3 regions of the Pseudomonas sp. NPDC088444 genome follow, and region 3 is predicted to be linked to each of the others. Evidence: riboswitches for the same ligand, from Rfam matches in the RefSeq annotation. Region 3 holds a riboswitch; each other region holds the start of a gene.
The links. A riboswitch is a leader RNA that binds a small molecule or an ion and turns the genes downstream of it on or off. The one in region 3 is predicted to bind cobalamin.
Positions count from the first base shown of each region.

Region 1: it holds a riboswitch for cobalamin, as region 3 does, so the genes downstream of both, cobO (cob(I)yrinic acid a,c-diamide adenosyltransferase) here and ACI2KB_RS22495 (ABC transporter substrate-binding protein) in region 3, are expected to answer to the same signal.
Region 2: it holds a riboswitch for cobalamin, as region 3 does, so the genes downstream of both, cobW (cobalamin biosynthesis protein CobW) here and ACI2KB_RS22495 (ABC transporter substrate-binding protein) in region 3, are expected to answer to the same signal.

Region 1 covers NZ_JBJDNK010000013.1:109,455-119,405, reverse strand. The annotation lists gene ACI2KB_RS23900 (cobyric acid synthase) at 1-1,407, opposite strand, end outside; gene cobD (threonine-phosphate decarboxylase CobD) at 1,431-2,435, opposite strand; gene cbiB (adenosylcobinamide-phosphate synthase CbiB) at 2,428-3,336, opposite strand; gene bluB (5,6-dimethylbenzimidazole synthase) at 3,333-3,983, opposite strand; gene ACI2KB_RS23880 (cobyrinate a,c-diamide synthase) at 4,081-5,379, opposite strand; gene cobO (cob(I)yrinic acid a,c-diamide adenosyltransferase) at 5,389-6,000, opposite strand; cobalamin riboswitch at 6,106-6,300, opposite strand; gene ACI2KB_RS23870 (C40 family peptidase) at 6,393-6,932, opposite strand; gene ACI2KB_RS23865 (C40 family peptidase) at 7,028-7,717, opposite strand; gene ACI2KB_RS23860 (NAD-dependent deacylase) at 7,784-8,563, opposite strand; gene hda (DnaA regulatory inactivator Hda) at 8,566-9,270, opposite strand; gene ACI2KB_RS23850 (AI-2E family transporter) at 9,574-9,951, opposite strand, start outside.
Region 2 covers NZ_JBJDNK010000012.1:136,526-146,476, reverse strand. The annotation lists partial or broken gene ACI2KB_RS23095 (ATP-binding protein) at 363-1,655, shown strand; gene ACI2KB_RS23090 (response regulator) at 1,650-2,060, shown strand; cobalamin riboswitch at 2,112-2,333, shown strand; gene cobW (cobalamin biosynthesis protein CobW) at 2,454-3,518, shown strand; gene cobN (cobaltochelatase subunit CobN) at 3,522-7,286, shown strand; gene ACI2KB_RS23075 (ATP-binding protein) at 7,374-8,381, shown strand; gene ACI2KB_RS23070 (VWA domain-containing protein) at 8,492-9,040, shown strand; gene ACI2KB_RS23065 (hypothetical protein) at 9,091-9,357, opposite strand; gene ACI2KB_RS23060 (sigma 54-interacting transcriptional regulator) at 9,748-9,951, shown strand, end outside.
Region 3 covers NZ_JBJDNK010000012.1:2,284-12,234, forward strand. The annotation lists gene ACI2KB_RS22460 (endonuclease/exonuclease/phosphatase family protein) at 1-560, shown strand, start outside; gene ACI2KB_RS22465 (general stress protein) at 802-1,002, shown strand; gene ACI2KB_RS22470 (hypothetical protein) at 1,075-1,218, opposite strand; gene ACI2KB_RS22475 (ATP-dependent Clp protease proteolytic subunit) at 1,246-1,803, opposite strand; gene ACI2KB_RS22480 (aldo/keto reductase) at 1,976-2,971, shown strand; gene ACI2KB_RS22485 (NCS1 family nucleobase:cation symporter-1) at 3,124-4,632, shown strand; gene ACI2KB_RS22490 (aspartate/glutamate racemase family protein) at 4,656-5,378, shown strand; cobalamin riboswitch at 5,548-5,744, shown strand; gene ACI2KB_RS22495 (ABC transporter substrate-binding protein) at 5,870-6,886, shown strand; gene ACI2KB_RS22500 (FecCD family ABC transporter permease) at 6,883-7,923, shown strand; gene ACI2KB_RS22505 (ABC transporter ATP-binding protein) at 7,920-8,702, shown strand; gene ACI2KB_RS22510 (ATP-binding protein) at 8,911-9,951, opposite strand, start outside.

The DNA of each region.
Region 1 (9,951 bases), on a different contig from region 3:
CGCCAAACGCTCAATGTCGCGCTCGCGCAGCCCGTGGTAGTCGACTTGTTGAACATCCTGCAAACCGGCCCAGCGCAGCAAGGCACTGCTCGACGCCGGATGCTCGAACAGCCCATGCAAATACGTGCCGAGCACTTGGCCGTCCTCACTCATGGCGCCGTCGCAACGGCCATCGCTGAGCTGCACCAACGGGCGGTCCAGCGCCGGGCCGCTGGTCACGCCCGCGTGAATCTCGTAGCCGATCACGTCAGCGCCTTCGAGGGTCAGACGCCCACTGACGTTACGCAGCTGTTTTTCGTTCTCCAGCACTGTGCTCATGGCCAGCAAACCCAGACCAGAACTCGATCCAGCAGCCCCCTCCAGGCCCAGCGGGTCGTGCAACGCCTCGCCCAGCATCTGCAACCCTCCACAAATCCCCAGCACTTTGCCGCCGTAGCGCAGATGGCGGGTGATCGCGGTGTCCCAACCGTTGTTACGCAGGTAGGTCAGGTCGCTGCGCACGCTCTTGGAGCCTGGCAGGATGATCAGGTCGGCGGGGGGAATCGGCTGACCCGGCCCAACAAATTGCAGATTGACCTGCGGATGCAGGCGCAACGGGTCGAAATCGGTGTGGTTGCTGATGCGCGGTAGCACCGGCACCACGACGTTGATGACCTGCTCGGTCTTGTCGATCTGACGCTGATCGAGGCCGTCTTCAGCCTCCAGATGCAGGTCCATCACGTAAGGCAGGACGCCGACCACCGGCTTGTGGGTGCGCTGTTCCAGCCAGTCGAGGCCCGGTTGCAGCAAGGCGATATCGCCGCGAAAACGATTGATGATGAAGCCCTTCACCCGCGCCTGCTCGCTGGGTGACAGCAATTCCAGAGTACCCACCAAATGCGCGAAGACACCGCCGCGATTGATGTCCGCCACCAACAACACCGGGCAATCGACCGCTTCGGCAAACCCCATGTTGGCGATGTCACCCGCACGCAAGTTGATTTCCGCAGGCGACCCCGCGCCTTCCACCATCACCACCGACCAACCCGCCCTCAACCGCTGATGGGAGGCGAGCACCGCCTGCATGGCAATGGCCTTGTAATCGTGATAGGCGACGGCGTTCATGGTGGTGACGGCACGGCCGTGGATGATCACCTGCGCGCCGGTGTCGCTGTTGGGTTTGAGCAGCACCGGGTTCATGTCGGTGTGGGGCTCAAGGCCGCACGCCTGAGCCTGCACGGCTTGCGCTCGGCCAATCTCGCCACCGTCAGTGGTCACGGCACTGTTGAGCGCCATGTTCTGCGGTTTGAAGGGCACCGTACGCACGCCTTGCCGAGTCAACCAACGGCACAGCGCGGTCACCAGCGTGCTCTTGCCAGCGTCCGAGGTAGTGCCTTGCACCATCAGAGTCGCGCCTTGCTCCCTCAGGGTATTGCCCAGCTCTGGCGGGTTCATGCACGCTCCTCGGAAAAGGCTTTTAACGCTTGTTCCAGACGCAGCCAGTCGGCGTTATCACGGGGCAGACCAAAGCGCAGGCTGCTGTTATGCGATCCTTCGTTCAAGAAGATGCGCAGGAGGATTCCCCGTTGTGCGCAGAATTCGTACAGCTCGGCGGCCAGCGGCGTGATCAGCCACTGAAACAGCGCGCAGCCCCCTTGCGGGGCAAAACCGAAACGACTCAAGAGGTCCACCAGCCGCCGCGACGCTTTTTCCGTACGCTCGCGCTGCAATCGATGGCCTTCGACATCCTCAAGACAGACTTGGCCGAGGATCCGCGTAGGACCACTCACTGACCAAGGGCCAATCTGTCTGGCGAGCACTTTGAGAAAACGCGACTCGGCCAGTACGAAACCCAAACGAACCCCCGCAAGACCGAAGAACTTGCCAAACGAGCGCAAGACGATCAGGCCGGGGCGTTGGGTTTCGGCGGCCAGACTCAACGGCGGCGTGTTGTCCATGAACGCTTCGTCCACAACCAGCCAGCCGCCACGCTGTGCCAGCCGTGCGTGCCATTCCAGCAGGCGCGCCGGGGTCAGGCTCAGCCCCGTGGGGTTGTTCGGATTGACCACCACCAATACGTCGAGGACGTCGATGAAGCGGTCGATTTCATGCTCCAGCACCTCACGCACCAGAAAGCCGTTGCTGCGCCATGCCTCGGCGTGCTCGGCATAACACGGCGACAGCACGCCCACCTTGCCTGTTTGCCGCAGACGCGGCAGCGCTTGAATAGCGGCCTGAGAACCGGCCACTGGCAGCACGTCCGGGGCGCCGTAATAAACCCGGGCGGCGTTCTCCAGCCCATCGTCGGTTTCCGGCAAACGCGCCCAAGCCGCTTCGGGGATCGGCGGGATCGGCCAGGACCAAGGCGAAATGCCGCTGGACAGGTCGAGCCAGTCCGCCTGTTCGATGCCGTACTTCGCCACCGCCCCGCGCAAGCGCCCGCCGTGCTCAAGCATAGATTTCAGTCCCCAGACAGAGAATCAGCAACCACAGCCAGACCCCGCGCTGCACCAGTTGCCAACCCCGATCGATGGAATTCGCGTCGGCGGGAGCGCCGTCGCCCAGTTGCGGCCGCTGATGCAGCTCGCCGTGATAAATCGCTGCGCCGCCCAGTTCAACACCCAGCGCCCCCGCTCCAGAGGCCATGACAGGCCCGGCATTCGGGCTGTCCCATTTCGGCGCCTGTGTCCGCCAACAGCGAAGCGCGAGCCGGGTCTTGCCCAGCAGCGCGTAGGTCAGTGCCACTAGACGCGCAGGAATGTAGTTGAGCAAGTCGTCGATTTTCGCTGCGGCCCAGCCGAAGCGCTCGAAACGTTCATTGCGGTAGCCCCACATGGCGTCCAGCGTATTGCTCAAGCGATAGAGCACCACGCCCGGCGCGCCGAGCACGGCGAACCAGAAGATCGCGGCAAACACCGCATCGCTGCCGTTTTCCAGCACCGACTCGGTGGCCGCGCGGGCGACTTCAGTGGCGTCCAGCGCCGAGGTCTGACGGCTGACGAGATACCCCACGCGACGGCGCGCTTCTTCGATGTTATCCCCGCGCAACGCCTGCGCCACCGGTTCGACGTGCTCGCCCAGACTGCGCAAACCCAGGGCGCAATACAGGGCGAGCACCTCCACCAGCCAGCCAACATACGGCAACCAACTGAGGAAAGTGGCCAACAACGTCAGAGGAATAACCGCGATGAACCAAGCGGTGACGCCATGGCTGCGCCAACCGCGACCGCCCGAGTTGAAGCGCTGTTCGATGCGCTCGGCACACCGGCCAAACGCGACCAGCGGGTGGTTTTGTTTTGGCTCACCCAGCAGCGCATCCAGCGCAACCCCGGCGACGCTCAATAACGCCACGCTCATGACTTCACTCCCCATGTGTTATCAAAGACCAACTCTTGCAGCGGACGCGCCTGCGCCCAGCCTTCCAATACCAGCATCGGCGCTGGGTAGAATTCCTTGACCGGTCCCAGGCACAGGATCGCCAAGGGTTTTGAACCGCTTGGCATCTTCAGCAAATCGGCCAGCGCCTGAGGATCGAACAGCGACACCCAGCCCATGCCCAGCCCTTCGGCGCGGGCGGCGAGCCACAGGTTCTGGATCGCGCAGGACAGCGAGGCCATGTCCATTTCCGGCAAGGTGCGACGGCCAAAAATGTGTTTTTCGCGATCGTCCATCAACGCCGCGACCAGCACCTCAGCACAGTCATTGATGCCTTCGACCTTCAGCTTCATGAAATCATCGGAGCGCTCGCCCAGCGCTTCGGCGGTGCGGATGCGCTCTTCTTCGACCTGCGCCTGAATCTGCTCGCGCACCGAGCGATCGCTGATGCGAATGAACCGCCAAGGCTGCATCAGGCCGACACTCGGCGCGTGGTGGGCCGCTTCCAGCAAGCGTGCAAGAAGCTCCGGGGCAACCGAACCACCGCTGAAGTGCCGCATGTCCCGGCGTTCGGCAATGGCCCGGTAAACGGCGGCGCGCTCCTCGTCGCTGAAGGCGTGGTCAGTCATAGCGCACCTGCGGAGTCACTTCTTGCGCTCCCACAAGGGAATGTGTTCCAACAACGGAAGTGAGCCATGATTCCAGGAGCGGCGGGTGAAAGGCTATTCATGGCAAAAACAGCGCCGCCATCGCCTGTGGGTTTGACGGGAAGTAGAAATGCACGTACGAAGCAGTCATTCGCCCGTCGCGATACACCGCTTCGGCGCCACGCCCGCCATTGGGGCTGATGCCACGGGCGATCGGGGTCAGGCCGGTGCTGGTCAGCGAATGATGATAGGTGTGCCCGCGCAACGTGCCTTCCGGCAACGCCACTGACTGCAACGCCAATGCAGCGAGGCGCTTTTGCATGACGGCCTCACCGTCGAGCAAACCCACCAGTTCGGCGCGCCGACCGTCTACATCCGTCAAGGCGTTCAACAGATAGAGCATGCCGCCGCACTCGGCCAGCAGCGGCTTGCCCGCCGCGTGGTGAGTACGAATGGCCTGGACCATCGAATGGTTCTGCCCCAAAGCCAGATGATGCAACTCGGGGTAGCCACCGGGCAGGTAGAGGCTATCGGCTTGCGGCAACGCGCTATCGCGGATCGGGGAGAAAAACAGCAATTCAGCGCCCATTGCACGCAGCAGATCGAGGCTGGCGCCGTAGGTGAACGCAAAGGCCTCGTCGCGGGCGACGGCAATGCGCACGCCCGCCAACAAAGGTTCGGCTGCCACGATGTCGGGCGCTTCGAACGTCACAGCGGGAGGCAGCGCAGAATCGCAGGTACTGGCCAACGCTTCAGCGGCAGCATCGAGACGCGCGTCCAGATCGTTCAACTCACTGGCTTGTACCAGTCCCAGATGACGGCTCGGCAATTCGATGCCGGTCTCCCGCGAGAGCGCCCCGTACCAGCGCAACCCTTCGGTCAGGCTGCCTTCGAGTAATTGCGCATGACGCACCGTGCCCACTCGGTTGGCCAGCACGCCTGCGAACGGCAAATCCGGCTGATAACGTGCAAGACCCAGCGCCAGAGCGCCGAAGGTTTGCGCCATGGCCGTGCCATCAATCACCCCCAGCACCGGCACACCGAAACGCCGGGCCAGATCGGCACTGGATGGCGTGCCATCGAACAGGCCCATCACACCTTCGATCAAAATCAGATCGGCTTCAGCCGCCGCTTCCCACAGCAAACGACGACTTTCCGCCTCGCCGACCATCCACATGTCCAGTTGGTACACCGGGTTGCCACTGGCGCGTTCGAGAATCATCGGGTCGAGAAAATCCGGCCCGCATTTGAACACGCGCACGTTACGCCCCTGATTGCGATGCAAACGTGCGAGGGCGGCGGTGACAGTGGTCTTGCCCTGACCCGACGCAGGTGCGGCGATCAGGACGGCGGGGCATTGGCGAGCGGCTTCATTCATAGGTGCAGCTCACAGCTCGATGCCCTTCTGCGCCTTGATACCGGCCTGAAACGCGTGCTTGACCACACCGATCTCGGAGACGGTGTCGGACAGGTCGATCAATTCCTGTTTGGCGCCACGCCCGGTAATGACCACATGCTGCATCGGTGGACGGCCTTGCAAGTCGCTGAGCACCTGGTCCAGATCAAGGTAGCCGTGCTTGAGGGCGATGTTCAGTTCGTCGAGGATCACCAGGCCAATCGAAGAATCACGCAGCAGTTCCTGAGTCACCGCCCAGGCGGCCTGCGCGGCGGCGATGTCGCGCTGGCGGTCCTGAGTTTCCCAGGTAAAGCCTTCGCCCATGACGTGGTAACGCACTTGCTCGGGGAAACGGCGGAAGAACAGCTCTTCGCCCGTGGCGTTGCGGCCTTTGATGAATTGCACCACGCCGCACTGCATGCCATGGCCCATGGCCCGCGCCAGCATGCCAAATGCCGAGCTGCTTTTGCCTTTACCGTTACCGGTCAGTACGAGTACCAGGCCGCACTCATTGGGGGCGCTGGCAATGCGTTCGTCCATCACCGCCTTTTTGCGCTGCATGCGCGCCAGGTGGCGTTCGTCACGTTCGAGGGATTCGCTCATCTCAGCTCTCCGCTTGAGGGCAGGTGTGGCAAACGGAGGGCGCAGACAAGGACTGACAGCAGGCATCGAAACACGTCGAGCCTGCGCAGAGCATCGCCCTCCGTGATGCTGTTGGATGGATCAGGCCGGTCTCCGGACTCATGAAAAGCCGCGCGCCTTCCCATGTTCATCGAACACAGTGGCATCGTGCGGGCCTTGGCTCATTTACCGTTGCGGAGGCAGTGCCGGGATGGATCGCAACGCGTTCGCACCGGCTTCCCTGTTTCACCCTTTGCGGGCACCTGAAACAATCGGCGAAGGTTAGAGGGTTGACTGGCGAGCGTCAATCTAAGAGACGTGGGTCATTGGCTGCTGGCCGGGAAACAGCAAACAGACAAAACGCTCTTAAGAAGTCAGTTACTGCGCGCCAGATTGGAAGGCTGAATCACTCGCTTGGCGTTCAACCAGGCTTTCTGCCAATACGGTTTATCGAGGCTGTCCAACTTGACCGTGCCACCGGTGGCAGGCGCATGAACGAAACGTCCTTCGCCGACGTAGATCCCGGCATGGCTGACATTCGAACCGCCACCCGTGGCGAAGAACACCAGATCACCAGTCTGCAACTGGCTGCGGTCGATGTCCGGACCGCGCAAGGTGATCATTTCGCGGGTCGAGCGCGGCAGCGTGATGCCTGCAGCATCGCGGTAAACGTAGCCAATCAGGCCACTGCAATCGAATCCGGAATCCGGCGTGTTGCCACCCCACCGATAAGGCGTACCCACCAGCCCGATGGCACGCAACAGCACGTCATCGGCGACAGGCGAAGAAAATTGAGGGGGAGCGGAAATGACAGGCCTGGAAACGACCTTGGGCGGGGATGGCGGAGGATTGCTGGAACAAGCGGCCAGCAATGCAGCCAGTGAAGCAACAGCCAGGCGAACCGTGTACGACATAAACACAACAACCTTTTTAGGATGCGGCTTACTCTGCCGGGAGCCGGGGCTGGGTGCAATCGGGGTTTCCCCGGTTGCACCCCCGGTAAAAACGGTTACTTACGATGTTGGCGCTTGAGTGTAGTCGAGGTCATAGCAGTCGTCGTTTCCGGGACCTTGGAAGGTGCCATGGCCAACGCGCGCTTGGCTTCGATGAAGGTACGGGCCCAGTAAGCGTCATCGAGACTGTCGACGCGCACGCCACCACTGCGACGGCTGCTGGAATGGATGAACTGGTCATCACCCAAATAGATGCCGGCGTGACTCACACGACCACGGCCCGCCGTGCTGAAGAACAGCAGATCGCCCGGCTTGAGATCATTACGCTTGACCAGCGGGGCATCGATATTGATCATCTCGCGAGAAGAACGCGGCAGGCTCATGCCCGCTTCTTCACGGAACAGGTAGCCGATGAAGCCACTGCAATCGAAACCGGACGTGGTGGAGGTGCCGCCGAAACGATAGCGAGTGCCGATCAACGACTTGCCACGTTCCAGAATGCTGTCAGCCAGCACTGGCAACTGGTAAGGCTTGTTGTCAGCGAACTGGGAAAGTTCGTCTTCGGTGGCGATTTCGTCGTCCAGAACGGAAGTCGAATAACCGGCACGGTTAGCGGATTGTGCAGTGGCAGAGTCCTTGAACTGTGGATTCTGCGCCTGTTGTTGCGACGCTGGCATCTGGGCCGCACAGCCGAACAGCAGGGTAACGAGTGCGAGAGGCACGAGGGGTGCGAAGCGATTTAGCATGGGCACGACCGTGGCTAATGTGTAAAGAAGCCGAGACTATGCCCTCTATCGTCATCATTTGCAAATTCAATCGACACAAATGTGACTTACCAGTGACTCCATGACATCTAAGGCTCGGCATTTCATAAATGCGTCCATATGCCTGGAGTGATCGGTCGGCGACGGATTGATCTCGGCAGTAAAGCCTCCCGTGACCCGCGTGCGCAGCATCGGCTCGTGAATATACGGGAAGCTGGCGGTGGTTCCAATGCTGAGCACAGCATCAAAGCCTTTCGCCATCTCTTCACACAGCATATTCAATGCCAGCTCAGGCAACATTTCCTCGAACAAGACGACCGGCGGTCTCAGTACGCCATGGCACTGCGCGCACAACGGTGGAAGCGGCCGTAGCAGGTGAGCGCTCAGATGTGGGTCTTGCGCGCTGCAAGACTGACAGTAGAGCGGCGCCATCTGCCCATGAATCTCGATGAGACGCTCCGGCGGACTGCCCGCCGCACGATGATAGCCGTCGACATTTTGCGTCAGCACCCAACATTCCGGCTTGTATCGCTGCAACTGCGCGATCGCATAATGCGCCGCATTGGGCTGCCCGCCGAGGCAAGCGCTGCCTAATTGGGCAATGTACTTCCAGCACAGAGCAGGATCGCGACGCAACATCGGACCGGACAATGCCATCTCGATGGGCAACCCATCGTCAGTCTGGCCGTTATACAGGCCGCCCACGCCGCGATAGGTCGGCAAGCCCGAATCCGCCGAAAGCCCGGCGCCGGTAATGATCAGAATGCGTTGAGCGCGGCGCAAGGCTGCGGCCGTCTGCAGGATCACTGCCGGATCGACCGCTGCCAGGCTCACCAGCCAAGCGTCTCTTTAAGGAAGGGGATCGTCAGCTTGCGCTGGGCCTGCAATGAGGCCTGATCAAGCTGTTCGAGCAGATCGAACAATGCGCTCATGCTGCGCTTGCCACGGGTCAGGATGAAATGCCCGACCTCGTCCGTCAGGTGCAAACCCCGACGGGAAGCACGCAATTGCAAGGCGCGCAGTTTTTCTTCATCGGACAACAGGCGCATCTGGAACACCAGCGCCATGGTCAGTCGGGATTTGAGATCCGCCAGCTTGACCGGCAGCTCACGGGGCGAGCAGGACGCGGCAATCAACAGGCGACGCCCGCTGTCACGCAGGCGATTGAACAGGTGGAACAGTGCCTCTTCCCACTCAGGCTTGCCCGCCACGACCTGTAAATCATCGAGGCAGACCAGTTCGTATTGCTCAAGGTGGTCGAACAGCTCGACACCCTCTTCAAGCAGCTCGGCCATGGGCAGGTAAACGGCGGGTTCGCCCAATTGCTTGAAGCGCAGGCAGGCAGCCTGCAGAAGATGCGTGCGCCCTACCCCATTCTTGCCCCAGAGGTAGATGAGGCTTTCCGTCCACCCGGCGTCGGCTTCGCACAGGCGCTCGACATAGCCAAGTGCCGCAGCATTGGCGCCGGGGTAGTAATTGATGAAGGTGGCGTCGTCACGCAGACGCACACTCAGGGGCAGCTGAACGGGTTTCATGCTGGCTGAACGGTTCAATGATGAACCGCCAAGGGGCCTCTGTGTAAAGTGTGCAAAGTTTATACCCGCCAAGCGAGCCGCACAATCCGCCAGACAGCCTGCAAAATCAAAGGGTTGCGTCTAGCCGGGAGCCAGACCTTGGAATATGGAGCATGGCAAGACACGACAACGCTGGACGAACGCAACCCCGTGGGAGCGAATTCATTCGCGATTGGCCGGTACAAACGATAGAGATTCTTCGTCTGCAAGTCCGAATCGCGAATGAATTCGCTCCCACAGGTCACTCATCAACCAGACTACGGATCACAAGTCCGGATCTTCCGCCCCGCCGTAGATATCCGAATCCTTGTACAGATCGTGCACATGGCGCACCAGGACCATGATCACCGCTGCCACCGGCAACGCCAAAAGGATGCCGGTGAAGCCGAACAGCTCACCGCCCGCCAGAATGGCGAAGATCACCGCCACCGGGTGCAGACCGATGCGATCGCCCACCAGCAACGGCGTCAGCACCATGCCTTCCAGCGCCTGACCGACCATGAACACCGCAACGATGCCGAGCATCGGGTACAGATCACCGCCAAACTGGAAGAAGCCCGCCAGAATCGCCGAACCAATACCGATCACAAAGCCCATATAAGGCACGATGGCCGCCAGCCCCGCGATCACGCCGATCAACAG
Region 2 (9,951 bases), 130 kb from region 3:
CGGGCACGGCGCCAATCCATTTGAGGGTGTTGGTGTGCGACTTCAGGTCGCATCGCAGAAACGTCGAAAAAGACGTACTCAGTTGATGAGCAAGCTACCGATCCGATGCTAGAGCGTCCAATCGCTTGTTCCGATGAATTCATCGATGCGCTCTATCGAAAGGGGCGCGCTGTTTTTTCCGCGACCGATGGCGCCTGTCGAATCAATCACTGAGTGGCCGACGGATCGACCCCGAACTTCTCCGGTTTGCCAGCACTGGCGGCGAATGGGCATGATGCGATCCGGTACGGAACCCGCTGCTCGAATATTGATCGGATATCCCGTACCGCCGCCCGCCAGACTTCCCCGATCAGCGTGAACCCATGACCCATCGCCCCGCGCCGCTACCGCTTGACGAAGCCCGACGTATCCAGGCACTGGAGAGTCTGCATATTCTGGACAGCCTTCCGGAGCGGGCTTTCGACGACATCGTTGCGCTGGCGTCGACGATTTGCGCCACGCCCATCGCGCTCGTCTCGCTGATCGACCGAGAGCGCCAGTGGTTCAAGGCGTGCGTTGGCCTGCCAGTGCGCGAAACCCACCGCGACCAAGCGTTCTGTGCCCACGCGATTCTTGAGCCCGACCAATTGCTGATCGTCGAGGACGCCACTCAGGATGAACGCTTCACCCACAATCCGTTGGTGCTGGGCGAGCCGTTCATACGGTTCTATGCCGGGGCGCCCATCGTGACGGATCAAGGGTTCGTGTTGGGCACCGTGTGCGTCATCGACAGGATGCCCCGCACACTGGACGCTCGGCAGGTGTCTGCGTTGAAAGCCCTGGCCCGGCAAACCTCGGCGCTGATGCAGTTGCGTGAGTTCAGCCTTTTGAAAGACGAGCAGACCCGCAGCTTGAGTCGCAAGGTTATCGACGCGCTGGGCGATGACCAGCACGTCCATGCCGGACTGCGTCAAAGCCAGCGGATTTCGTCCATCGGTCAGCTCACCAGCGGCATCGCCCATGATTTCAACAATCTGCTGCAGGCGATCAGTGCCAGCCTGCAATTCGTCGAACGCAAGGCGGAAAAACCCGCGGATGTCCGCCGCTGGGCCTCGGTGGGCCTTCAGGCGGTGAGCAAGGGCGCTTCGCTGATCGCACAACTGCTGGCATTCACGCGGGAGGACTCATCGGCGTTAAGGTTGCTGGATGTCAGCGCTCAACTGCGCAACCTCGAAGAGCTGTTCGGCCGTGTCCTGAGTCCGGACGTCAGCCTTCGCTTCGCACTGGAGCCTGCGCCGGCGCTGGTTTTGTGCGATGCCACGCAACTGGAGGCCGCAGTGCTCAATCTGCTGGTCAACGCGCGAGATGCGATGAGCGGTGCGGGCAGCATTCGTGTGGCGACTTCGCTGGTGGCCCTGACCGAGCATGAGTCGTTGGCCGATGGGCTGTACCTGCAATTGACGGTCGAAGATGACGGGCCAGGCATTCCGGAAGCCATCGCCCGGCAGGTCTTCGAACCTTTCTTCACAACCAAACAGGCGGGGAAGGGCACCGGGCTGGGGTTGTCGCAGGTGTCAGCCTTTGCCGCGCAGGCGGGTGGCACCGTTTCCCTCCATTGCGGTATGGCCGGTGGCACCACCGTGACCCTGCTGCTGAGGGTTCGCGATGGCGTGAATGAGTCAATCGTGCAGACGTCCGGGCAAGCCAGCGCCGAAATCCCGGCCAGCCGTGCGAACGTGCTGTTGGTCGACGATGACGCTTCTTTGCGCGAGGTCATGACCCATCTGTTGGTCGACGCAGGTTATTCAGTGGCGTCGGTGTCCAGTGGCTTTGAGGCGATCGAATCCATTCGCCAGCGCGCGCCGGATATCGTGGTCAGCGATTGCGCGATGGGAGATTTCAGCGGGGTGGCGTTGTCTCGGGTGTTGCGGGAAATCAGGCCCGGTCTGCCCATTTTGCTGCTCACCGGCCATGCGGACCTGGAATCGGTGCGCGCTGAATGCCAAGCGGACGCCGTGGTGCTGCACAAGCCCGTGAGTCTGCAATGCCTGGTCGAAGGGATTGAAGCGTTATTGCACTAGCGGTGCGCCGGGTTCGCTCCGCTTGCGCATTGACCTTCGTCAAGCCACTGCGTAGCCTTGCGCACTTGAGGTTCGCCGATCCGCTCTGTCAAGGCGTCGGCGCTAAGAAGGGAATGTGGTACAAGCCACAGCTGCCCCCGCAACTGTAAACGGTCATGTTCATTGCACAGCCACTGCGCGAGCGGGAAGGCGCGATGAATGCGTGATCACTGGCAACCGCCAGCCGATTCGCCACCGTGAGCCAGGAGACCTGCCTCGAACGGACGTCACGTCCACGTATTCTCATTACAACCGGGCGGGGTGATCCGGTGGCGAATCGAACGGCTTGCCTGTCGACTGCGACGGCCTTGCAGTTCTCGTCCTGTTTGCCCGCCGCTGCGCCTGAGGGCAACCATGAAATCACTGGCCAAACTTCCCGTCACCATCGTCACCGGCTTTCTCGGCTCGGGCAAGACCACGCTGCTGCGCCACATGCTCGACAACGCCGAAGGGCGTCGCATCGCGGTGATCGTCAACGAGTTCGGCGAGTTGGGCATCGACGGCGAAATCCTCAAGCAATGCACCATCGGTTGCACCGAGGAAGAGGCCACCGGTCGCGTGTACGAGTTGGCCAACGGTTGCCTGTGCTGCACCGTTCAGGAAGAGTTCTTCCCGGTGATGCAGGAACTGGTCGCCCGTCGCGGCGATCTGGATCACATCCTCATCGAAACCTCCGGTCTGGCCCTGCCAAAGCCGCTGGTTCAAGCCTTCCAGTGGCCGGAAATCCGCAACGCCTGCACCGTCGACGCGGTGATCACGGTGGTCGACAGCCCGGCCGTCGTGGCCGGTACATTCGCAGCTTTCCCGGATCAAGTGGACGCCCAGCGCAAGCTCGACCCAAACCTGGACCACGAGTCGCCATTGCATGAGCTGTTCGCCGACCAACTGGCCAGCGCCGACCTGGTCATCCTCAACAAAGCCGACATGCTGGACGCCGATGCACTGGCTGCTGTGCGTGCCGAGGTCGCGGAAGAACTGCCACCTGCGGTGAAAGTCATCGAGGCCAGCAAAGGGCAGTTGCCGTTGAGCGTATTGCTGGGCCTGGGTGCAGAGTCCGAAGTGCACATCGATGGTCGCAAGACTCATCACGACCATCACGATGGCGATGACCACGACGATCACGATCATGACGCCTTCGATTCGATTTCCATCTCCCTGCCGCAAGCCGACGAAGCCTTGTTGCTTGATGCGCTGACTCAGGCGGTGGTGCAGCACGGCATTTTGCGGGTCAAAGGCTTCGTGGCGATTCCGGGCAAGCCAATGCGCCTGTTGGTGCAAGGCGTCGGCACGCGCTTCGACAAGCACTTCGACCGCGCCTGGAAGGCCGACGAGGCCCGCGAAAGCCGTCTGGTGCTGATCGGCCAGGACCTGGACGCCGCCGTGCTCGAAGCCCAACTGCGCGAAGCCATTCAGGGTTAACCCATGCATTTGCTGCGCACCCAGCCCGGTGGCTTCGTCCCCGACGACAGCATCGCGGACCTCGGTCAGACCCCTGCCGATCTGGTTATTTTGTGCAGCGGTGACTCCCATCTGGCGCTGCTCGCGGAGACCGCGCAGCAGTTGCCGGACGATTACCCCAGTCTGCGCCTGGCCAACCCCATGCAGGTGCAGAACCACGCTTCGGTCGATTTGTACGTCGACGAGGTGCTGCGTCATGCCAAGATCATTCTGATTTCGCTGCACGGCGGGATCGGTTATTGGCGCTACGGCGTGGAGCGCCTGGTGGAACTGGCCGCGCGTGGCATCAAGCTGATTCTGGTGCCCGGTGATGACCGTCCGGACCCTGAACTCAGCGACCTGAGCACCGAACCTGCGCAAGACCGCGAGCGCCTCTGGCATTACCTTCGCCAAGGCGGCAAGCACAACGCCTTGCAGCTTTTCAATTGTCTGGCCAGTCGGTGGCTAGGGCGCGAGTACCCCTGGGGCGAGCCGCAGGCGTTGCCCCGCGTGGCGATCTATCACCCGCGCAAGGGCAATGCATCGCTCAGCGACTGGCAGGTTGAATGGCACGCCAGTCAACCCGTGGCCGCTGTGCTCTTCTATCGCTCGCACTTGCAGGCGGCCAACACCGCGTTCATCGACGTGTTCTGCGAACGACTGATGGCCCAAGGGCTGAATCCGTTACCCATCGCTGTCGCCAGCCTCAAAGAGCCTGCCTGTCTCGATGCCGTGCAGGACTGGATGGATGAGGTCGACTGCGAAATCATCCTGAACACCACCGGTTTTGCCCAGTCGACGCCCGAGGCACCGCATTTACGACCGTTTCGTCGAAATATCCCGGTGATCCAGGCGATCTGTGCCCAGGACAACGAACCGGGCTGGCAGGCCAGCGAACAAGGATTGGGCGCGCGCGACCTGGCGATGCACATCGCGCTGCCCGAGCTGGACGGGCGCATCATCAGTCGGCCGATCAGCTTCAAGGACCTGGCTTGGCGCAGCGAGCGCAGCCAGTCCGACGTGGTGTGCTACCGCGCCCAGCCCGAGCGCATGGATTTCGTCGCCGAGTTGGCGCGGCGCTGGGTGCTGCTGGCGCGCACGGCCAATGCCGACAAGCGTGTGGCGCTGATTCTGGCCAACTACCCGACCCGTGATGGCCGCATCGGCAATGGCGTAGGGCTCGACACCCCGGCGGCGGCCCTGAACATTCTCAGGTCGTTGCAGGATGAGGGCTACCCCGTCGAGGGGCTGCCGGAAAGCGGCACGGCGTTGATTCACGGCTTGCTCGGCGGTGTCACCAATGATCCCGACAGCCTCGATCAACGCCCGTGCCACCAAAGCCTGGCGATGGACGAGTACCTCGCGGCGTTTGACGCGTTGCCAGAAGCCAATCGCAATGCGGTGATCGAGCGCTGGGGTTTGCCGCATAACGATCCAATGTGCCGCAATGGCCGGATGATGATCGCCGGGCTGCGCTTTGGCCTGACCTTCGTCGGCATTCAACCGGCGCGGGGGTATCACGTCGATCACAGCGCGGTGTACCACGACCCGGATCTGGTGCCGCCCCATGGCTATCTGGCGTTCTATTTCTGGCTGCGTCGCTGCTACGGCGCCCATGCGCTGATTCATGTCGGCAAGCACGGCAACCTGGAGTGGCTGCCGGGCAAGGGCGTCGGTTTGTCCGAGCAGTGCTGGCCGGACGCGATCCTTGGCCCGCTGCCGAACGTCTACCCGTTCATCGTCAACGATCCGGGCGAGGGTGCGCAGGCCAAGCGTCGTACGCAGGCGGTGATCATCGATCACTTGATGCCGCCGCTGACTCGGGCCGAAACCTACGGTCCGCTGCGCAATCTGGAGCTGCTGGCCGACGAGTATTACGAGGCGCAGTTGCTGGATCCTCGGCGTGCTCGCGAGCTGCAACGGGACATTCTGGCGTTGGTGCGCGAGACCCACATCGACCGCGAACTGGCGCTGGATGAAAACCTCGACAGCGACACTGACGCGGCGATCTGGTTGCCCCGTCTCGATACCTATTTGTGCGACCTGAAAGAATCGCAGATTCGCGATGGCCTGCACGTATTTGGTGAATCCCCCAGCGGGCGCTTGCGCATCGACACCTTGCTGGCGATTTTGCGGGTGCCCCGAGGGGATGGGCGTGGCGCCAATGCGAGCCTGTTGCGAGCGCTGGCTCAGGCGCTGGCGCTGGATTTCGACCCGCTGGACTGCAATCTGGGCGATCCGTGGCAGGGCGATCAGCCGCAGGTTTTACGCGACGTCAGCGCGGATCCCTGGCGCACGCTGGGGGATGCCCGCGAGCGACTGGAGTTGTACGCCGCTCGTTTGATCGAGCGCGTGCTCGATGGCACGCATGATGTCGATTCCCTTGAAAACGCTGACTTGGCGTTCATCGTCGCGGCCATTAAAGACAGCGTGGCGCCCCGGCTGGACGGTTGTGGACCAGCCGAAATGCAGGGCCTGCTGGATGCATTGAAGGGGCGCTTCGTCCCGGCGGGGCCGAGCGGCGCGCCGAGTCGCGGGCGTCTGGACGTGCTGCCGACGGGGCGCAATTTCTTCTCGGTGGACGTGCGCAACCTGCCGACCATGACCGCCTGGCGCATTGGCTTCCAGTCGGCCAACCTGTTGCTGGAGCGGCACTTGCAGGATCACGGTGATGACCTGCGCCAGCTGGGCCTGTCGGTCTGGGGCACCGCCACCATGCGCACCGGTGGCGATGACATCGCGCAAGCGATGGCGTTGATGGGCGTGCGTCCGGTGTGGGCCACGGGCAGCCAGCGGGTCGACGATTTCGAGATTCTGCCGCTGAGCCTGCTGGACCGGCCCAGGGTCGATGTCACGCTGCGGGTGTCCGGTTTCTTCCGGGATGCCTTCGCCAACCTGATTCTTCTTTTCGACGCCGCTGTACAAGCGGTGGCGGCACTGGATGAACCCGATGACATGAACCCACTGGCCGCCCGCGTGCGTCAGGAGCGCGAGCAATACGCGCGCGAGGGGCTGAGCGCCGAACAAGCGGCCAGACAGGCGGGCTGGCGGATCTTCGGTGCCAAACCGGGGGCGTACGGTGCGGGGGTGCAGGGTGCGATCGACGGACGGTTGTGGCAAAGCCGCGAGGATCTGGCCGAGGTCTACTTGAATTGGGGGGGGTATGCCTATGGCGCCGCGGACGAAGGCACGCCCGCTCGGCGGGACTTCGCCAAGCGTCTAAGCCAGGTGCAGGCCGTGATGCAGAATCAGGACAACCACGAGCACGATCTGCTGGATTCCAACGACTATTACCAGTTTCAGGGCGGCATGCTCGCGGCGGCGGAAAGCCTGGGCCGCGAGAAGGTGGCCAGCTACCATGGCGACCACAGCCAGCCCGACTTACCGAAGGTGCGCAGCCTGAAGGAAGAGCTGAACCGCGTAGTCCGTTCGCGGGCGGCGAATCCGAAGTGGATCGAAGGGGCCAAGCGCCACGGCTATAAAGGCGCGTTCGAAATGGCTGCGACGGTAGACTTTCTGTTTGGCTTCGACGCGACCACCGAGCTGATTGACGATCATCAGTACGCGTTACTGGCCGACGCCTATTTGCTCGACCCTTCAACCCGTGAGTTCATCCAGCATCACAACCCCGAGGCCCTGCGGGACATGACCGAACGTATGCTCGAAGCGCAGCAGCGGGGGTTGTGGCAGGAGCCGGGTGAGTACCGGCAGGCGCTGGAGAACCTGCTGCTGGATATAGAAGAAACATGAGATCGCGCCGCTTCGTTCGATTCTGCCCGCTTAGGCAGAGGCGTACTGCGTGAGCCCAGATTGATGATGCATCAACCGAGTCCAACCATGACCGACACCCCACATTTCCCCCTTGCCGCAGTCGTTGGCGCAGACGCCTTGAAACTCGCGCTGTGCCTGACCGCCATCGACCCGAAGATTGGCGGAGTGCTGATCGAAGGACCGCGTGGCATGGCCAAGTCCACGCTGGCGCGAGGGCTGGCGGATCTGCTGGCCAGCGGGCCGTTCGTCACGCTGCCACTGGGGGCCACCGAAGAACGGCTGGTCGGCACGCTGGATCTGGATGCCGCGCTGGGCGAAGGCCGTGCGCGGTTTTCGCCGGGGGTATTGGCCAAGGCCGATGGCGGCGTGCTGTACGTCGACGAAGTCAACTTGCTGCCGGACCATCTGGTCGACCTGTTGCTGGACGTGGCGGCCAGTGGAGTCAATCAGGTGGAGCGCGACGGTATCTCCCATCGCCATCCGGCGCGTTTCGTGCTGATTGGCACCATGAACCCCGAAGAAGGCGAACTGCGTCCGCAGTTGCTGGACCGTTTCGGACTGAACGTGGCGTTGAGCGGGCAAACGTTGCCGCATGAACGTGGCCAGATCATTCGCCGTCGGCTGGATTTCGACGCGGCCCCCGAGGCGTTCTGTCAGCAGTGGGCGGGCGAGCAGCAGGCCTTGAAGGCCCGTTGCGAGACCGCACGGGGGGCGTTGTCGGGTATTGCGCTGGATGACACGAGCCTGGCGATCATCACTGAGCGCTGCTTTGCGGCGGGTGTCGACGGTCTGCGAGCGGATCTGGTGTGGCTGCGGGCTGCACGCGCCCATGCCGCGTGGCGCGGAGCGTCGGCCATTGCCCTTGACGATATCGATGCGGTGGCCGAATTCGCCCTGCGTCACCGCCGTCGTGAGCAGGCGCCCCAGCCACCCGCGTCGTCGCCTGCGCAGAGCCCGTCAGCGTCACCGGCCTCATCGTCGGCGCCGGGCGAGGGCCATTGGGGAGAGATGCCTGCGCAGGCCGTAAGTACGGGCGTTCGTCGCGAAGTGCCGGTCTGGCCAAAAAAGCCCTAGGCATCCGCCCCCGCCAGCCGAAGGAGGCGGATGCCAGCCCCCGACCGGGCAGACTCCGCGGCGGTAAAAGTGGTGCGTGCCGTTCTGGCGTCGAGGGTGCGATCGCGTGGTTGCCAACGCTGTTGCTCGGTCGCCCGCAGCGTCGTGCCGATCTGGTCCGGCAGCCCCGCACCCGACGTGAGCAGACGCTGTGGCTGGTCATCGTCGATGCATCGGCGTCAACGCGGCGTCATCAGGCGCTCAGTCAGGCGAAAGGGCTGCTGGCGCAGTTGTTCGACGATGCCTATCGTCAGCGTGCCCGATTGGCATTGTTGACGGCCAGTGGCGGCGCAGCGCGTTGGCAACATCAGGGGTTGAAAGCCGGGACGGCCTTGCAGCCTTGGCTGGAAGCGTTGGGTGCTGGTGGGGGAACACCGTTGTTCGAGGCCATCGAACAGGCCAGTCAGTGGCTGGGCAAACGTCGCACGCGATATCCCGGTGAGACGCAGCGCGTGGTGATCGTCACCGATGGCCGGGTCAGGGAGGTTCCCTCCCTCGAACCGATGGGCAGCCTCAGCGTGGTGATCGACATCGAGCGGGGGCCGATCAGGCTGGGCAGGGCGTTGCAGGTTGCCAATCAGCTCAAGGCCGAGTACCGGCACATCGACGACCTGCTCTGACGACGCGTCCCGGCCGGGTGCAGGGACGACGCGTCGAGGCAGAGGGCAACTCAGGCAGGCATGGTCCAGGGTTCCAGACGGTAGCCTTCGTCACTGATTTCAGCCCGGGCCTGTTCCAGCGCATGAGCCAGTTGCTTCGGATCGGAGTAGGCGCTGCTCGGGATCTGTTTGCGGCCAATACGCGTGCTGGTGCGATCGACCACGGTCAGGCTCAGTTCGCCATTGCCATCCTGTGGGGACCATGCCACGCACTGGAAGGGTTCGAAGGCGTGACCGGCGATCAGCAAAGCATCGTTAAAGCGCAAAGGGGCGTTCATGGAATGTCCTCAAGTGCCCGTATCAATTCAATCCCCGTCGGCGGGCTTCCCGAGCGGTTGGATACGTGTACTGATGACCTGCGCCGGGGGATAAGTCACAAGAGATTTCAACTTTTTTCAATTTATTTACATCTTCGCTGCCTTTCGTGACACGCCATGACTGCACTGTTGCGGCGCAAATACGTGTTACAGCGCTGATTCATCCGCTTGATTCCCTCTTTAATGCGTTTTTGGCAGGTCTAAGCACGTTTCGATCTTAGGCTTATAGTGAAACGGTCCAAGCGCGTGTCAAATATTTGCTAATGTAACAACCAGAGTCGCCAAGACACTGTTTCTAAAACTATTTTCCCTGCGAAATACTCTTCGAATCCTGGCGCCAAGGAACTCCATATGCATGAACTGGCATCGATCCGTCGCCTGTTAATTGTCGAACCGTGCGAAGAATGTCTGCGTTTGATTCCCGGCCTGCGCATCGCGGGCTGGGAGGTCGACAGCTGCGCGCTGGACGTTGCAGTGTCTCATTCCTGTGACGTTGGTTTGATTCGTCTGATGCCTCAGCATTTTGAGCAGCCGCAACTCATCAAGGATTTGATC
Region 3 (9,951 bases):
CCTCTCAATACGAATTTCTCGCCGACAGCATGTGGAGCGATTTTGCCTATGGGCGCAACGCGGTGTACCCGGATGGCCACCATGGCAATGCCCTGCTGTCCAAGTACCCGATCTTGCAATACCGCAATCTTGACGTCTCCATCACCGGCCCCGAACGCCGTGGGCTGCTGCATTGCGTCCTGCAAGTACCCGGCCACGATGAGGTGCATGCGATTTGTGTCCATCTGAGCTTGCTGGAAAGCCACCGTCAGTTGCAGTTGGACTTGCTTTGCGCCTTGCTCGACTCGTTGCCTGAACGGGCGCCAGTGGTGATCGCGGGAGACTTCAACGACTGGCAGTTACAGGGCAACAAACGTCTGGCGCGCTGCACCTATTTGCATGAAGCGTTCGAACGTAGTCACGGACGGCTGGCCAAGACCTACCCGGCGCGGTTTCCGCTGTTGCGTCTGGACCGGGTTTATCTGCGCAATGCCACCAGTCACAACCCGAAGATTCTTGGGACTCGGCCCTGGACGCACCTGTCGGACCATTTGCCGTTGGCAGTTGAAGTGCATATGTAAAGGCGCGCTTTGTTAAACACGTACACCGTTGCAGCACCGCTCGCTGACGGTAGTATCCTGGGCACCGTTGCCAGCGGCAGGCCAAATTGCAGAAAAGGAATCTGCGTACGCCGAAAGGCGCTTTGCTACTATCTCCGTCTGTCCGGTAATGCCCGGATTGTTTAAACCAAGCGCCGCTTGATCCATCCGATTAAGGGCGAGCCACATGACTCGCTTTTCTCATAACAAGAGGTAAGTAATCATGGCTAATACCGGAAAATCGAACCCTGGCAATTTCGCCAACGATCGCCAGAAAGCCAGCGACGCAGGCAAAAAAGGCGGCCAGGCTTCGGGTGGCAGCAACGTCGCCAACGACCGGCAGAAAGCAACCGACGCCAACCGCGCAGACGCCAACAAAAAAGGAGGCTCGATGCCACAAGGCGGCGCAGGGCGTAAATCCTGATCAATGGCTGATCAGTGCAATGAGCGAGGGCGCAAGCTCTCGCTCTTTTTTATCGTCAAGAAATGAACCCGTTCACTCGTCCGGATCGATCAGCGGCACCGTAGCATCGCGGTCGAACTGAGAACCGGGGTCTTCGTTGCCGGGATCGTTGTCGACGTCCACTTCCACGTCTTCGTCGTCCAACGGCTGCGGTGGGGTGTGCAGTGGGCTGTGCATGGCAGGTTCCTTATACAGTGGGCAGATTCAGCTGCCGCTGACCGTCCAGTGGACGGCGTGTTCGTCGAACCTCAATTGCTCGACACGGTGGGCGATGCCACAGGCAATCGAGTCTTCGGCGCGAATCACTTTTTCTTCCGATGACAGGCAGCGGCCGATGTCCAGCGGCTGCGACGCCCCCTCGGTTTCACTCAGGTAAATGTTCACGTAGCGTTGCAGGTCGTTGTCCAGGCTGCGCAGGTATTCGCGGATGCGTGAGTGATCCACCGAACTCTGGTTGAAGTACCAGCTCATCGGGTGAATCAGGAATCGCGAATGCGGACAGACGATTCGCTCCTGGGCCGCCAGGTACATGACGATGCCCATGGACTCGATGTTGCCGCTGTTCAGCGCGCGAATCGGCACGTGCAACGACTTGAGAAAATTGTAGAGGGTAAAGCCCAACGCCGTGCTGCCCCCAGCCGTCGACAGGTTGAGCAAAAGACCCGTCGCGCCCTTGCCGATGGCCTCCAGGCAGCGGTCGCGAAAGTGCTCGGTACTGGTCTGATCGACCCCACAGTGGAAATGGACGATGTGCTCGCTCATCGACTTCCCTCCCTTTCCGGTTGATTGAAGCGCTCTGAAAAATTGGAAGCCACGCGTTCGGGAAAAGTTGCATCGCCCAGGTTGAGTCGAACTCCTGCTTCACTGAACGATCTCTACCCCATGCCGGACAGCTCCATTGCCGGTTTTCCATGACGCCAGACAGGACACTTTCATGAGTCTGCACGACAAGATCATTGGCCGCCTCGGCTTCGGCGCCGCGCCACTGGGCAACATGTTCCGCGACATCAGCGAAGAGGAAGCCATCGCTACCGTGCAATCGGCTTGGAATCAGGGCATTCGCTACTTCGACACCGCGCCGCTGTATGGCTCAGGCCTGTCCGAGCAACGACTGGGCAAGGCGTTGGCTCATGTACCACGGGACCAGTACACCCTCAGCACCAAGATCGGACGGCTGGTCTCCGATGAACTGGACTCCCAACCCCGCAGCGGCCCGTTCACCGATGGCCTGAAGAACAAGATCCTCACCGACTATTCCGCCGATGCAACGCTACGTTCCATCGCGGCCAGCCTTGAGCGCCTGAACACCGATCGGCTGGACCTCGTATTCGTTCATGACATCGCGCAGGACGCTCACGGTGACGAGTGGATCGAACATTTCAACGTCGCGCGCAAAGGTGCATTTCGCACCCTCACTCGTTTGCGCGAAGAAGGCGTGATCAAGGCCTGGGGCCTGGGCGTCAACCGTGTCGAGCCTTGCGAATTGACGCTGGATTTGAGTGAAGCACAACCCGACGGCTTTCTCTTGGCCGGGCGCTATTCATTGCTCGATCACGATCAGCCGTTGCAGCGTTTGTTCAACAAAGCCCGTGAGCACGATGCTGAATTCGTCGTCGGTGGGCCGTACAGCTCGGGGGTGTTGGTGGGCGGCAAGCACTTCGAATATCAGGAAGCGCCCCAGGCGATGCTGGACAAGGTCGCACACATTCAGGAAATCGCCCGGCAGTATCAGGTCGACATCAAGGCCGCTGCATTGCAATTCGTGCTGGCCAACCCGTTGGTGGCGGCGGTGATACCAGGGGCCAGCCGTCCGTCGCGAATTGCCGAAGACGTTGCAGCGCTCAATGCATCGGTACCGGTTGGCTTCTGGCAGGCCATGCGTGATCAGGGGTTCATTGCGGCGCAGGCACCGGTGCCCGTAAAAGCTTGACCTGCCTCGGCCCGGTTTCTGCCCGGAGGGCGAGCGTGGCTTGGTCTGGGCTTCATCTGTCACCCAAACATTGACTCAACTGTCATTTCCGATAGTCTTGCCGCTGCACTGTATACAAAAACAAATACAAATAGCGCCGGAGATTGTTGAACATGCCAGTTGACAACACCCTCGATCCAGACCTCGCTGTCCGTGCCTCCACCGCTGAATATCCCGCACTCAGCCCCCGTCTGTACAACGATGACCTGGCGCCAAGCAGGCGCGAAGGCCGCACTTGGGGTGGATACAGTATCTTCGCCTTATGGACCAATGATGTACACAATCTCGCCAACTACTCCTTCGCCATCGGCCTCTATGCCTTGGGCCTCGGCGGTTGGCAGATCATGTTGTCCTTGGCCATCGGCGCCGCGCTGGTGTATCTGTGCATGAACCTGACCGGCGACATGGGCCAGAAGACCGGGGTGCCATTTCCGGTGATCAGCCGGGTCAGCTTCGGGATTTTCGGCGCGCAGATTCCGGCGTTGATTCGCGCGGTGATCGCCATCGCCTGGTTCGGCATTCAAACTTACCTGGCCTCAGTCGTCCTGCGGGTGTTGCTCACCGCACTGGAACCGGCGCTGGACAATTACGACCATGATTCATGGCTGGGCCTGTCGACCTTGGGCTGGTTGTGTTTCGTCGCCATCTGGCTGGTGCAGTTCATGATTCTGGCCTATGGCATGGAGATGGTCCGCCGCTATGAAGCGTTTGCGGGTCCTGTGATTCTGGGGACCGTGGCCAGCCTTGCCGCATGGATGTTCATTCAGTCCCATGGACAGATTGCCTGGTCGATAAAGTCGCCGCTGGAGGGCGCGTCCATGTGGCGCAGCATCTTCGCGGGCAGCGCGTTGTGGCTGGCGATCTACGGCACGTTGATTCTCAATTTCTGTGATTTTTCTCGCTCGGCGCCGTGTAAAAAGACCATCCGCAAGGGCAATTTCTGGGGCCTGCCGGTCAACGTGCTGCTGTTCGCCTTCATCACCGTGGTCATCTGCGGCGCGCAGTTCTCGATCAACGGCCAGGTCATCGAAAGCCCGACCGATATCATCAAAACCATCCCCAATACCTTCTTTCTGGTGCTGGGTTGCCTGGCCTTTCTGATCGTCACGGTGGCGGTGAACATCATGGCCAACTTCGTCGCCCCAGCCTTCGTACTCAGCAGCGTGGCGCCGCGCTACCTGACCTTCCGCCGTGCCGGGATGCTCAGCGCCACCGTCGCGGTCCTGATCCTGCCGTGGAACCTCTACAACAGCCCGGTGGTGATCGTGTATTTTCTGTCAGGCCTGGGTGCCCTGCTCGGCCCGCTGTATGGCGTGATCACCGCTGACTACTGGCTGCTGCGCAAGGGCCGGGTCAACGTGCCGCAGTTGTACAGCGAAGACCCTGAAGGCGCCTATCACTACTGGCGTGGTGTGAACCCGCGGGCCGTCGGCGCGTTCATTCCGGCGGCGATGATTTCCACGGTCACGGCCCTGGCACCGGCCTTCGAGTCGGTATCGCCGTTTTCCTGGCTGATGGGTGCAGCCATCGGTGCCGCCTTGCACCTGCTGCTGGCCGACCGCCGCCAAACCTTCAAAGACGTCAGTGGCGAGGCCATTGCCGTCAACACCGTTCAGCATTGATCGCAAGCGAGAGACCGTCACCCATGCGAATTTTGATCGTCAACGTCAACACCACCCAATCGATGACCCAGACCATCGCCGAGCAGGCGCGCAGTGTCGCGTCGCCTGGCACTGAAATCGTCGGCCTGACCCCGCGTTTCGGTGCCGAGTCGGTGGAAGGCAACTTCGAAAGCTATCTGGCGGCGATTGCCGTGATGGACCGGGTGCTGTCCTACGATCAGCCCTATGACGCGGTGATTCAGGCCGGTTACGGCGAGCATGGCCGCGAAGGTTTGCAAGAGTTGCTGGACGTGCCGGTGGTGGACATCACCGAAGCGGCAGCCAGCCTGGCGATGTTGCTCGGCCACAAATATTCGGTGGTGACGACGCTGGACCGCGCCGTGCCATTGATTGAAGACCGGCTGAAGCTGGCGGGCGTGTACGAGCGTTGTGCATCGGTGCGGGCCAGCGGCATGAGCGTGCTGGAACTGGAGGAAATGCCGGACCGCGCGCTGGAGGCGATTGCCGGTCAGGCCGTCGAGGCGGTCAAGCACGACAAGGCCGAAGTGATTTGCCTGGGCTGCGGCGGCATGGCGGGGTTGGACCAGTTGATTCGTGATCGCGCCGGGGTGCCGGTGGTCGATGGCGTGACCGCGGCGGTGGCGCTGGCCGAATCGCTGGTGCGCCTGGGGTTGAAGACCTCCAAAGTGCGCACATACGCGACCCCGCGCTCTAAAAAGGTGGTGGGTTGGCCGTTCAAGCTCTGACCCACGCTGCCCCTGATCACGCGTAGCCACGCTCGGTCTGTAGCAGTCCGGCTTGCCGGCGGTGGCGTCCTTGAAATCGTCGCCGCCGGCAAGCCGGACTGCTACAGGTCATGCGGCGGGCAATGAGCACCCGGCGGCGACATAGCGATGTGCGATCTTGCGCCAATCGTTTACTATCCCCGCCGCCGGTTTCCACACGGAATTAATAGGGAATCCGAAGGCCCGTCCACCGGGCCGAAACGGAACTGTCCCCGCAACTGTAGGCGCTGAGCCCTGCTTCCCGTTTGCCACTGGGTCACCCCGGGAAGGCCGAAGCAGGACGACGATGCGCCAGTCAGGAGACCTGCCGGCAAGCGTCAATCATTCACCGGCGGGGTGTCCGGGGGAGGACTCCCGAGTGCGCCTCGCGCCGCTTTCGCTCGTCTGCCAGCGATTCGGGATGTACTTTCCACTGCCTGCGCCGGTCATCAGGTTCATTGGAGAAGCCCTCGATGTCGCTGCGCCGCCTTGCCTCATTGTTCACCGGTCTGACGCTGTCCAGCGCAGCCTTCGTGTCCACCGCCATCGCGGCGCCGACCCACTATCCCCTGACCGTCGACAACTGTGGCGTGCCGCTGACGTTCACCCACGCCCCGCAAAAAACCGTGACCATTGGCCAGGCGGCCACCGAGATGCTATATGCGCTGGGCCTGAGCCAGCAGGTGGTGGGCACCTCATTGTGGTTCAACGAGACCCTGCCACAGTTCAAGGCTGAGAATGCCACCATCGAGCGCCTGGCCGACAATACGCCCAGCTTCGAATCGGTGATCGGCAAACGCCCGGACTTCGTGCCCGTGCAATTCGAATGGATGGTCGGCCCCCAAGGCGCGGTCGGCACGCGCCAGCAGTTTCAGGACTTGAAGATTCCCACCTACATCCTGCCCTCGGACTGCGAGGGCAAGAACAACCTGGTCGGCGCCGACGGCACGCGCACCGAGGCGTTTCGCATCGACACGCTGTACAAGAGCATCGCGCAACAGGCAGAGATCTTCGACGTGCAGGATCGCGGCCAGCAGTTGATCGACGGCTATAAGGCTCGCCTGGCCCACGCCATCGATCAGGCAAAGCAGCATGACGCCCGCAACGTCTCGGCGGTGTTCTGGTTCTCAAGCCCCGACATCAACACCGACCCTTATGTGGCCGGGCGCAAAGGCATTCCCAACTTCATGCTCGACACCCTGGGCATGCGCAATATCATCACCTCTGACGAGGAATGGCCCACCGTGGGCTGGGAAACCATCGCCAAGGCCAACCCGACGATTCTGGTGATTGCACGCATGGATCGCCGCCGATTCCCGGCGGACGATCACGAGAAGAAACTGGCCTTTCTCAAATCCGATCCGGTGACCCGCAACATGGACGCGGTGAAGAACAACCGCATCGTGATCATGGACGCCAGTGCCATGGAATCCGGTATTCGCCTGTTCGACGGCATCGAGCAACTGGCCAAGGCCACTGAGACGCCATGAACACCTTGAGCGTCGCCCGATGGCTGGGCCACGGGGTATGGGTCAGTGCGTTGCTGCTGGTGGCGATTGTCGCAGGCGTGGCCATTGGCGAAACGTCCATCAGTCTGTCGGCCATCGCTCAGGTGCTGGCCAACAAGCTGTGGGCTGCAGGTTTCCCGGTGGACCCGATCGACGAGGGCATCGTCTGGAACTACCGCTTGACCCGTGCCATCGTCGCGGCGGCCTGTGGCGCCGGACTGGCGATTTCGGGTGTGGTGCTGCAATCGCTGCTGCGCAATGCCCTGGCCGATCCGTACTTGCTGGGAATTTCGGCAGGGGCATCGACCGGCGCCGTGCTGGTGGCCATCGTCGGCCTGGGTGCCGGGGCCATTTCCCTGTCCACCGGCGCGTTCGTGGGTGCTGTCGCTGCGTTCGCCATGGTCGCCCTGCTCGCCCGCTCGTCCCGCACCAGGAGCGGTCCCCATGCAACGGGCCAGATCATTCTCGCGGGTATCGCCGGGTCGCAGCTGTTCAACGCCCTGACCTCGTTTCTGATCACCAAATCGGCCAACGCCGAACAGGCCCGGGGCATTCTGTTCTGGCTGCTGGGTAATCTGAGTGGCGTGCGCTGGAACTCCGTGGTCCTGGCGGTGCCAGTGGTGCTGCTGGGGCTGGGTGTATGCCTGTGGTATCGACGCTCGCTGGATGCCTTCACCTTTGGCACCGACTCGGCGGCGTCACTGGGGATCCCCGTACGTCAGGTGCAAATCGTATTGATCGCCACCACTGCATTGGTCACGGCAGTGATGGTCTCCATCGTCGGTTCGATCGGTTTCGTCGGGCTGGTGATCCCCCACGCCGTGCGCATGATGGCCGGGGTGCGCCACTCGCGACTGCTGCCATTGAGTGCCTTGAGCGGCGCGCTGTTTCTGATCGCGGCGGACGTCGTTTCGCGCGTCCTCATCAAGGGTCAGGTCTTGCCCATCGGGGTCATTACCGCGTTGGTGGGGGCGCCGGTGTTCGCGCTGATTCTGATCCGGGGGAACCGCAGTCGATGAATGCTTGCGTGGAACAAGCCTGCAGCGCACTCGCAGGGGTCAATCTGAGTTACAGCGTCAAGGGCGCGGTACTGCTGCGGGACGTCAGTCTGGCGATTCGTCCGGGGGAAAACCTGGGGATTGTCGGCCCCAACGGTTCGGGCAAGTCGACCCTGATCCGGCTGCTCGCCGGGATTGTGATGCCGTCGGCGGGCGAGGTGTCATTGTCTGGCCAACGTCTGACGTCCCTGCGTCGACGCGACATCGCGCAGCGTCTGGCGGTGGTCGAACAGCAGGCCGAAACGGACGATGCCATCAGCCTGCTGCAAGCCGTGGAGTTGGGGCGCACGCCTTGGCTGTCGGCGTTGGCGCCGTGGAGCGAGGAAGACACGCGCATTGTCGATCAGGCAATGGCCGACGTCAGTCTGCATTCCCTGCGTCATCGGGCTTGGCATACGCTGTCCGGTGGCGAACGCCAGCGCGCGCACATCGCCCGGGCACTGGCGCAGCGACCGCAGATTCTGTTGCTGGACGAGCCGACCAATCATCTGGACATTCAGCAGCAACTGTCGATTCTCAAGCTGGTGCATCAATTACCGGTGACCACCGTGATTGCGCTGCACGATCTGAATCAGGCGCTGGCCTGTGACCGTCTGGCGGTGATGGAGCATGGACGGCTGGTGGCGTTGGGATCGCCCTTCGAGGTGCTGACGCCGGAGCGCTTGCACAGCACCTTTGGCGTTCACGGACACTGGCTGACCGATCCATTCGATGGCGCGCGGATCCTGCGCTTGCGATAGCAAAGGCAAATCCCCCATCCCCGCACACCCGTTACCCATGTCCCCGGTCCATACATCTTGGCGAATGGGTGAAACCGCTTCGCTCCTCGCTTGGCTCTGACTGACGCCAGAGTCCCTTCTCTCTGGCGCCGCTCCGTGAGCACGCAAGTCGCGGTCGGCGGTGTCTGGGCCATTGCGTTTAAAGAGCGACAGCACGAGCGCGGTTACGCTAGACCACCGCTGGCAAGGTAAATACGAACGTCGCGCCGCCATACCGCGCAGGCATTGCGTAGAGCCTGCCGCCATGGGCGTGGATGATGGTTCGACAGATCGCCAGCCCCATGCCCATGCCTTTGTCCTTGGTGGTAAAGAAGGCGTTGAACACCTTGTCCAGATGCTCCGGATCGACACCCGGCCCGGTGTCTTCAACACTGACGACCAGATACTCGCTGCCCACCGCCTCGCTGGTAATCGACAGCCTGCGCAGCACCTGATCGCCGGGACTCATGGCATCCAGCGCATTGAGAATCAGGTTCAGCACCACTTGTTGCAACTGCACGCTGGACCCATTCACCTGAAGCGGCGAACGGGTCAAGTGGGTGGTCATGAGCACACGCTGCTGCTCGACTTCAGCCAGTGTCAACGCGACCACATGCCGTATCACATCGTTGATCAACAACCGACGTCGCTGTTGAGCGCCCTGTCGCGCCAGCGATTGCAAGGCATTGACGATGTCTCCGGCGCGTTTGCCGTCCTGTACGATGTCGCGCAAACCGGACAGCGCCTCATCGACGCGCGGCACATCGCGGTTCAGCCAACGCAGGCTGGCGGCCGCATTGGACACCATGGACGCCAATGGCTGGTTGATTTCGTGAGCAATCGAGGCCGCCAACTCCCCCATGACCGTCACCTGCGAAACCTGCGCCAGCTTGGCCCGAGCCGTGTGAAGCGCAGTTTCGATGTCAAGACGCCGGGCGTTTTCTTCCATCAGTTCATGGTGCAGGCGAGCGGTTTCCAGCGACACCGCCGCCTGAGTGGCCAACAGTTCCAGCACGCTGGTGCCCCGTGCCGTGAACACGCCGGGCATGAGGTTGTTCTCCAGATACAGCACGCCGATTACCTGGCGCTGCTTGAGCATCGGCAGGCACAGCACCGAGCGCACGGGGTGGTCCTTGAGGTAGGCATCGTCTCCGAAATACGGGTCCACGCTGACGTCGTCGAAAATCAGTCGGTGCCGCGTGCGCATCACCCGGTACAGGATCGACACCGG